2 regions of the Anaerostipes faecis genome follow, and region 1 is predicted to be linked to the other one. Evidence: riboswitches for the same ligand, from Rfam matches in the RefSeq annotation. Region 1 holds a riboswitch; the other holds the start of a gene.
The links. Region 1 has a riboswitch for ZMP and ZTP ahead of QGT46_RS06945 (IMP cyclohydrolase). Riboswitches for the same ligand answer to the same signal wherever they lie in the genome.
Positions count from the first base shown of each region.

Region 2: linked by a shared signal. The riboswitch ahead of pflA (pyruvate formate-lyase-activating protein) and the one ahead of QGT46_RS06945 (IMP cyclohydrolase) in region 1 are both predicted to bind ZMP and ZTP.

Region 1 covers NZ_CAJSYK010000007.1:126,507-131,127, reverse strand. The annotation lists gene QGT46_RS06960 (TIGR03915 family putative DNA repair protein) at 1-51, shown strand, start outside; gene QGT46_RS06955 (MerR family transcriptional regulator) at 119-670, shown strand; gene QGT46_RS06950 (phosphoribosylaminoimidazolecarboxamide formyltransferase) at 807-1,985, opposite strand; gene QGT46_RS06945 (IMP cyclohydrolase) at 1,995-2,708, opposite strand; ZMP/ZTP riboswitch at 2,825-2,904, opposite strand; gene QGT46_RS06940 (methylglyoxal synthase) at 2,962-3,321, opposite strand; gene QGT46_RS06935 (GH25 family lysozyme) at 3,403-4,621, opposite strand, start outside.
Region 2 covers NZ_CAJSYK010000003.1:161,567-166,187, forward strand. The annotation lists gene spoIIR (stage II sporulation protein R) at 598-1,200, opposite strand; ZMP/ZTP riboswitch at 1,368-1,452, shown strand; gene pflA (pyruvate formate-lyase-activating protein) at 1,648-2,373, shown strand; gene pflB (formate C-acetyltransferase) at 2,367-4,598, shown strand.

The sequences.
Region 1 (4,621 bases):
AGAACCATGATGCCACTCTGGTACCGCAAACACATGACAGAGTTCCTGTAATCTATTTTATTTCTTGACTCTCACGCGGCGTGATAGGCTATTCTATATTTACCAGGAGGAGACCAGGATGAAAACAGTAAGAGAAGTAAGCAGATTAACCGGTGTCAGTGTGCGCACTTTCCACTATTATGACGAGATCGGACTTTTATGTCCCGACCGTGTCACAGAGGCTGGCTACGGGCTGTACGTCACCCGGGCATTGGAACGCCTTCAGCATATTTTACTGTTCCGGGAACTTGAATTCTCTTTAAAAGACATCAGAGAGATCCTGGACCGTTCGGATTTTGACCGACAAAAAGCATTAGATCAGCAGATACAGCTTTTGAGGATCAAAAAGGACCGGCTGGAACATCTGATCGACTTCGCTCTTGTAATTCAAATGTTAGGAGTGAAATCATTGAATTATCAGACATTGAACGAAGAAACGCTGGAAAGCTATAAATCCGAGGCCAGAAAAAGCTGGGGCGGTACCGATGCTTTCTGCGAAGATGAACAAAAGACACAGGATTATACAGAGGAGGACTGGAAGGTCATGAATACAAAGTTTATGGCAAACTTTGCGGAATTCGGCCGTCTCATAAACAAAGATCCGGCCTCCGAACCTGTGATGACAGAATGAAAAAGTCTATAGACCGTGCCGGCGGAGAAGGAACCGCCAAATTTGTTTCCAAAGCAATCCTCATCTACTGCCAGACGCATTCATAAGCTTAAGAAAGGAGAAAAACCATTGTGGTTCCTCTCCTTCCTGCTATACTTTAGTGATGGAATAAACGGATTTTCGTAAAACACATCACCATATTATATTTATTGCATGTTGCAATGACATGGTCGTCTCTGATAGAGCCACCCGGCTCAGCCACATAAGAAACGCCGCTTTTGTGTGCCCGTTCGATATTATCGCCAAACGGGAAAAATGCATCTGATCCAAGTGCCACACCCGTCATCTGATCCAGCCATTCACGCTTTTCTTCTCTTGTGAACACTTCCGGTTTTACTTTAAAAATAGTTTCCCATGCTCCGTCGGCCAGAACATCCATATAGTCGTCCCCGATATACAGGTCAATGGCATTGTCACGGTCCGCACGGCGGATGCCGTCCACGAACTCAAGTCCCATGACTTTCGGAGCCTGACGCAGATACCAGTTGTCGGCTTTCTGTCCTGCCAGACGGGTACAATGAATTCTGGACTGCTGTCCCGCACCGATGCCGATCGCCTGTCCATCCTTTGCGTAGCATACTGAATTAGACTGGGTATACTTTAATGTAATCATTGCAATCGCCAGATCGATTTTGGCAGAATCAGGCAGTTCCTTATTCTCCGTCACGATATCGTTAAAGAAATCCTTATCAATGTTCAGTTCATTTCTGCCCTGTTCAAAGGTAACACCAAACACTTCTTTGCGCTCTACCGGAGCCGGCACATAATCCGGATCGATCTCGATCACATTGTAGTTTCCCTTTTTCTTTTCTTTTAAAATTTCAAGTGCGTCTGCGTCGTATCCCGGAGCAATCACTCCGTCAGATACCTCTCTTTTTATAATCTTGGCCGTTGCCGCATCACACACATCGGAAAGTGAAATGAAATCTCCAAAAGAAGACATGCGGTCGGCACCTCTCGCCCTGGCATACGCATTGGCAAGAGGAGTAAATTCCATATCCATGTCATCTACCCAGTAAATCTTCTTTTCCACATCGGTCATCGGAAGACCTACCGCCGCGCCAGCGGGAGAAACGTGTTTAAAGGAAGCTGCCGCCGGAAGACCGGTCGCCTTTTTCAGTTCCTTCACCAGCTGCCAGCCGTTTAATGCATCAAGGAAATTAATATATCCCGGTTTACCGCTTAACACTTTGATCGGCAGTTCACCGTCTTCCATGTAAATTCTTGACGGCTTCTGGTTTGGATTGCATCCGTATTTTAACTCTAATTCCTTCATGGTCTCCTCCTATTGATTCTTGTTCACGATCCTTGTTTCATATTCTCCTGTTTTGATATCGATATAACGCACAAACAGAGATACTTTGTTGTCCTCATTCAGACTTTCCCATACACGGTTTGTAAACGCATCAATATCATCGTCTAAACCGATTAATTTAGGCTCTCCCTCAAAACTTGGAAGCGGATCTCCGTCCTGCATATAGGTGTGGATAAAATGTCCCTCTCCGCTTACCGGATTCTCATAGGCAAATGTATAGCGGTTGCATGCATCCGGATTGCCGTTATTACTCTTTAAAATAGACATTGCATAGTTGTAGGTTCCGTTTTCCACATGCATAATGCCTGAAATACGCGGAGTATAATTCGGTGCATCCGGCTCAAACTCTCTCGTCCTCAATGCCTGTTCAAATGTCTGCTGTTTATCCATGAGTTCGTAGATTGTATCCGTCTGGTCTCCGTTGGTCACGATCGTCTTATTTCCAAGTACCTTAACCGGAGCATAGATGATAAGGCTCGGGTCACTCAGTTTTGATGGATCAAAAGCCTGTGTCCGGATGCCTTTTCCATCCTCGATAAACACACGGTTTCTGCTGTTCCCGCTTCTTCCCATGATAAAATATGCAGTCACTGCATAGGCCCCGTTTGGTGATTTTCCGATCACAATTCCTCTTCCAGGATATGAATTCCCTTTTAACTCGTTTTCTAATGACAACATCTTCATTGCCTTGCATCCTCCTTTTGTATCTGTGTGCAGCTTTGCGGAGAGGTTTTTATTCCATACGAAAGGTTCGCAGACCTTTTCAATGTAATAAAAGAGGCCGCCTGGGCATACTGAATAAAAGTTGCCCAGGCGGCCGGCATTTCTGCTGCCGTGCTCCCCGTGGTTTCTCCACTATCCGCCAGTCGCACAGCTTTCAAAATAAATATACACTATGATCTGTCATTTTTCAAGTCAAAATACTCAGTCCTGACAGCTAAAACATCTGAATCATCAGTTCTGCAGCCGCAGTATTGGTGACTGCCGGTACCTTGTGCACATCACAGACACGAAGCAGTGCAGACACGTCAGGCTCATGAGGCTGTGCGGTCAGTGGGTCCCGGAAAAAAACGACCAGTCCGATCTTTCCCTCTGCAATCCTGCCTCCCAGCTGCTGGTCTCCGCCGTACGGTCCTGAAAGATATTTCTTCACCGGAAGTCCTGTGGCTTCCTCTACCCGTTTTCCGGTTGTGCCGGTTGCGACCAAGTCATATTTTGCTAATGTCTCTTTATACTTCTTTGCAAATTCCACCATCTCGTCTTTTTTCTTGTCATGTGCGATCAATGCAATTATCATATCTTTATCCTCCTGATGTTTAATGACTGTAAGGCTAATCTACACTAAAGCAGCCATTTTTACAAGAGGAATATCTTTAGATCACCGTTTGAGAGATTTTACTTTGGAAAATTTACTGTAAATTTTCTTTTTCTTTATGGTCTGATACGATCTGATTTTAAAATAATATCTTTTCTTCTTTTTTAGCTTGCCTTTTGTATAAGATACTTTTTTTGCAGATACGGTTGCAATTCTTTTAAATCCGGAGGACTTTTTCCCGGACATATAAATCTGATATTTTGTAGTCCCGCCGACCTTAGACCAGGTAATCTTAATACTTTTCTTTCCGGATTTTTTAAGCTTTATAATCTTGTTTGTCTTGGGCCGGACAGTAACTTTGCAGACTGCTTTTTTCCCGTTGGATGTCTTCGCTGTGATCGTTGCTTTCCCCACGCCCTTTGCAGTAATTTTTCCCGCGGAAGAGACAGCTGCCACTTTTTTATTGGAACTGGTCCATGTCACAGTTTTATTGGAAGCATTGGATGGCGCGATTGATTTCTTCAATGTATAGGAAGAACCGTTTATGAGCTTCAGGCTTGTCTTATTCAGCTTCACCGAGGAGACAGCCGCCGTTTGCAGTGCATTGACGTTCCATGAGCCTATTTTAAAATTCAGATCTGCATTTGTACCGATTCCACTGACCTTTCCTGAATCTGTACTCTGCCACATATGATAATTTCCAGTATAATCACAGCGGTAATTATACTGTGCAACCCATCTTGGATATTTATCAAATACACTGCTTGTCAGCCGTGAAGTAAACCAGTATTTATTTGCATAAACACCGACATTCTTATAACCTGCACTGCCCAGTGTCTTTATAAAAGTATCGGCAATTTCTCCAAGTTTCTGATTTGACAATCCTCCCTGAAATTCCTCATCTTCCATATCATAATAAATCGGATAGGAAAGCTTCTTACCCTTGACCAGGCGTATCACATGTTCTGCTTCACTTTTTGCTTTCGTCGTATTAGTTGCATACGAATATATGTAAACTCCATAAGGCATCCCAATTCTCTCACATTCAGATGAATTATATGCCCATGTGGGATCGTCCTGGCTCTTTAAATTTTCACCATATCCAACTCTTATAATCGCATAGTCAATTCCGTCTGCTTTGACTTTATTCCAGTCAATTTTGCCGTTCCATTTGCTCACATCAATTCCCTTTGCAGTGGCATTTGGAATTGGATCTCCCAAAGAATTCAAAAACACTCCGTTTACATTTTTCCATGCATTTGAAACTGCTCTGGCTCCTCTG
Region 2 (4,621 bases), on a different contig from region 1:
TCATTTGTTTTTATGGTTCCCAGATAGTGCACTCTTTATGTTTTTTGCTTTCTCACAGAGAAAGGACAAAGTGGGCAAGCCCACACCTCATCTCCCCAGCCTCTCACTCTTTGAGGTGCTTGACAACTTTGCGTGCCAGATGCAATTTGCCGCAGGCAAATAATTTCCTTACGCATCTGTGCACAACCCACGGAGCGTTTTTATTTCATAGGGAAGGTCATAGAACTTTCCTATGAAATGAAATAAAAGAGGAAAGTTTACAGAATACACCTGTAAAATTCCCTCTTTGTATTTTGATATGTAATCGTCTGCAGTTACCGGAGGAGCAGCAGGAAGGCCAAAAGCATCAGAATCCCTGCTGTTATGAGCAGCAGAGACCTATAAAAATAATTGATCTACCATACCGTATGCCTCTTTGAAATCTTTTTCATCCATACCATCTCCTTCACTTTCTGCCCCTCTCAGCCGTGTTGGAAATAAAATGTATTATTATAAATTTTTAAAACTTTTGTAACTTTATTATACCTGTTTTTACAACAAATATCAACGAAAAAAGTAGTTAACTTTTTATATATTTATTTAGTAAATATTACCTCTCTACTCCAGCCATTTCAAAAACCAGGGCAGCTTCTCCTTCTTCCTTTCCAGCTTTTTCACTCCTTTTTTTCCTACCTGCTGCTCCAGTTTTTTTCTGGTATTTTCGTCTTTTGCCGCTTCACTCTCTTTGGTAATGCAAAGGTCCGGAAACATGACACACCACCAATTATGTCCACTGGCATTTCCGAGATCAATTCTCAGTGCATCGTAGGTTCCCTCGGGAAATACGTAGCTGCCATAGTCTTTTTCGGGAAACTTCTCTCTGGTCAGATAGACTTTGACCGGAAGATCCCTTCCCCTCTTTTGCAGCGTGGCCTTTGCCACTTTGGCAATATCCTTTTTCCTGCTGTCAAGGATTCTCTTTGCATCTTCTTTTGTTTTGGCCTGCTCCATACAGGGCTTCAGATATGCCACTACCTGATCCCTGACCAGGAGTTTCTCTGCCTGGTCTTTCCTGCTGTTACTATTTGCCCGTATATGGAACCGCACGACTCCCTGTTTTATTTTCTGATCCGCTTTGTCGTCTTCCTCTTTTGCCCAGACCACAGAGAAGATCACTGCGGCGGCAAGGAAAAACATCCAGATGTTTGATTTCTTCTTCATACTATGAACATGCCCGGATTTTCTGAATTTTAAACATGAAAACTTTTATCAGATACCCGGTAGACAGGCAGAAGCATCCAGGTTATGATGGAGCCGGCTAAAAATTTTACATTAAATATTTCGATTCCGGGGTTGACATTCCGGTGCCAGGTATAGTATTTTAAAGACATAAGTCATATGACTGACGGACAAGTGGAGTTTACCACAGGAAGTATGACAATGAATTTTTAGCCGACCGTCTGGGCACTCTGCCTGGACGTGCGGCTTTTTTTATTTCAAAGGAAATTATTTGCTTTTGGCAAATCGCATCTGACACGCAAAGTTGTCAAGCCCCTCAAAGAGTGGGGTGTTGGGGAGATGAGGTGTGGGCTTGCCTACTTTGTCCTTCCATAAACCGCTTATACTCGTATCCCAGGCAGCCAATCAACATTTTTACAGGAGGTTCCTATGATTGTTGGACACATCCATTCCATGGAATCCATGGGATTAGTGGACGGCCCGGGCATCCGCAGCGTAGTCTTTTTCCAGGGCTGTGCCCTTCGGTGTAAGTTCTGCCATAACCCCGACACCTGGGAGTTTCAGGGCGGTGAAGAGATAACTCCGGAGGCACTGGTGAAAAAGATTTCCCGCTTTAAGCCGTACTTTAAACAGAACGGCGGAGTGACCTTTTCGGGCGGAGAGCCGCTGATGCAGCCGGAGTTTTTGCTTAAGACCCTGAAACTCTGCAGACAGGAAGGTATCCATACGTGCATTGACACCGCAGGCTTCGGACAGGGAGATTATGATGAGATCCTCTCTTACACGAATCTGGTACTTTTAGACCTCAAAGAAATAACCGAACTGGCTTACGAGTCTATGACAGGAAGACCGATGGAGCGGTTCAACGAATTTCTAAAGGCATTGGAACGGAACAGCACGAAACTATGGATCCGCCATGTCGTAGTTCCGGGACTTACAGACAGCGAAGAGCACATGCAGGAATTAAAGGAATACATAGACCGCATACCAAACGTAGAAAAGGTAGAGCTTCTTCCCTATCATCTGCTCGGTGCCAACAAATATGAGGTAATGAATCTTTCTTACCCACTCAAAGGAGTTCCGGCAATGGACAAGGAACGTACCAAACAACTTCAGGAAACCTATTTTGATCAATATGGAGGAAAACAATGTTAAAAGAATGGAATGGCTTTAAAGATGGAAAATGGACAAAGGAAACCAACGTAAGGGACTTTATACAGAAAAATTATACGTTATATGAGGGCGATGACTCTTTCCTGGCAGGTGTTTCAGAAAAAACGGAAAAAGTGTGGAACAAATGCGAAGAACTGCTTTCCGAAGAAACAAAAAAAGGCGGAGTTTTAGATGTAGAAACTGACATCATCTCCGGCATCACAAACTTTGCTCCCGGATATATCGACAAAGAAAATGAAGTCATCGTCGGTCTTCAGACAGATGCTCCGTTAAAACGTATCGTAAACTTATACGGCGGAAAGAGAATGGCCCATTCTTCTCTGGAGCAGTACGGATACAAGCTGAATCCGGAAATTGACCGTCACTTCAATGAATACCGCAAGACACACAACGAAGGTGTCTTTGATGCTTATCCGCAGCGCACAAGACTTGCAAGGACTGCCGGTCTTTTGACAGGGCTTCCGGATGCATACGGACGAGGACGTGTAATCGGAGACTACCGCCGTGCCGCCCTCTATGGAATTGATTATCTCGTTGAAGAAAAGAAACGTGATCTGGATGCCTTAGACGGACCGATGAGCGAAGACCGCATCCGTGCAAGAGAGGAAGTATCCGAGCAGATCCGTGCTTTAGGAGCGATCAAAGAAATGGCTGCTTCCTACGGAGTGGATATCTCTAAACCCGCATCCAACGCCAAAGAGGCTGTTCAGGCCGTATATATGGCTTACCTTGCCGGTGTAAAAGAAAACAACGGTGCGGCTACATCCCTCGGACGTACTTCCACTTTCCTTGATATTTATATTCAGCGCGACCTGGAAAACGGCGTTCTGACGGAGAAAGACGCCCAGGAACTGATCGACCAGTTTATCATCAAGCTTCGTCTTGTAAGACATTTAAGGACACCGGAGTACGATGAATTATTCGGAGGAGACCCTACCTGGATCACAGAGTCCATCGGCGGCATCGGAATCAACAGCAAACCGCTTGTAACAAAGACTTCTTTCCGTTATCTCCATACTCTTTATAATTTGGGAACAGCTCCGGAGCCGAACCTGACTGTCCTCTGGTCTGAAAAGCTTCCGGCGAACTTCAAGAAGTTCTGCTCCAAAGTTTCCATTGACACAGACTCTATCCAGTATGAAAATGACGATGTCATGAGACCGATTTACGGAGATGATTATGCTATCGCCTGCTGTGTGTCTGCTATGAAAGTCGGAAAACAGACCCAGCTGTTCGGAGCGCGCTGTAACCTTGCCAAATCCCTGCTGTATGCAATCAACGGCGGCATCGATGAGAAAAAGGGCATTGAAGTCATTCCGGGCATCGAGCCGATCACCGATGAAGTATTGGACTACGAAAAAGTTTGGGCAAACTACAAAAAGGTTCTTTCTTATGTGGCCGAATTATACGTTGACACAGTAAATATCATCCATTATATGCATGACAAATATGCCTACGAGGCGAGCCAGTTCGCACTGCACGATACCAATATGGAGCGTATTGCAGCATACGGCGTGGCAGGTCTTTCCATCGCGGCAGACTCCTTATCAGCGATCAAATATGCCACTGTAAAACCGGTCCGCAATGAAAACGGTGTGGCTGTAGATTTTGAGACTGAAGGAGACTTCCCGAAATACGGCAATGACGATGACCGGGCAGACGACTTGGCCGTCAACACTGTCACTTTATTCTCTGAGGAATTAAAGAAACATCCGATCTATAGAAATGCCATCCATACATTATCTGCGCTTACCATCACATCCAATGTTATGTATGGAAAGAAAACGGGCTCCACACCGGACGGAAGAAAATTAGGAGAGCCTCTTGCTCCTGGTGCAAACCCAATGCACGGACGGGACAACAGCGGCGCTCTGGCTTCTCTAAATTCCGTAGCCAAGATCCCTTACCGCGACGTATGCCAGGATGGTGTTTCCAACACCTTCTCCATTGTACCGGAGGCCTTAGGAAAAGATCAGGGCCAGAGAGAAGAAAATCTTGCAAATATCCTGGACGGTTACTTTGTACAGGGCGCTCATCACCTGAATGTCAACGTATTCAACCGCGAGACATTGATTGATGCCATGGAACATCCGGACAAATATCCGACACTGACGATCCGTGTTTCCGGATATGCAGTAAACTTTAATAAGCTTTCCAGAGAACAGCAGGAAGAAGTTGTGAGACGAACATTCCACGAAGGGATGTAGGACATTTTGCAGAGTATGGCGGC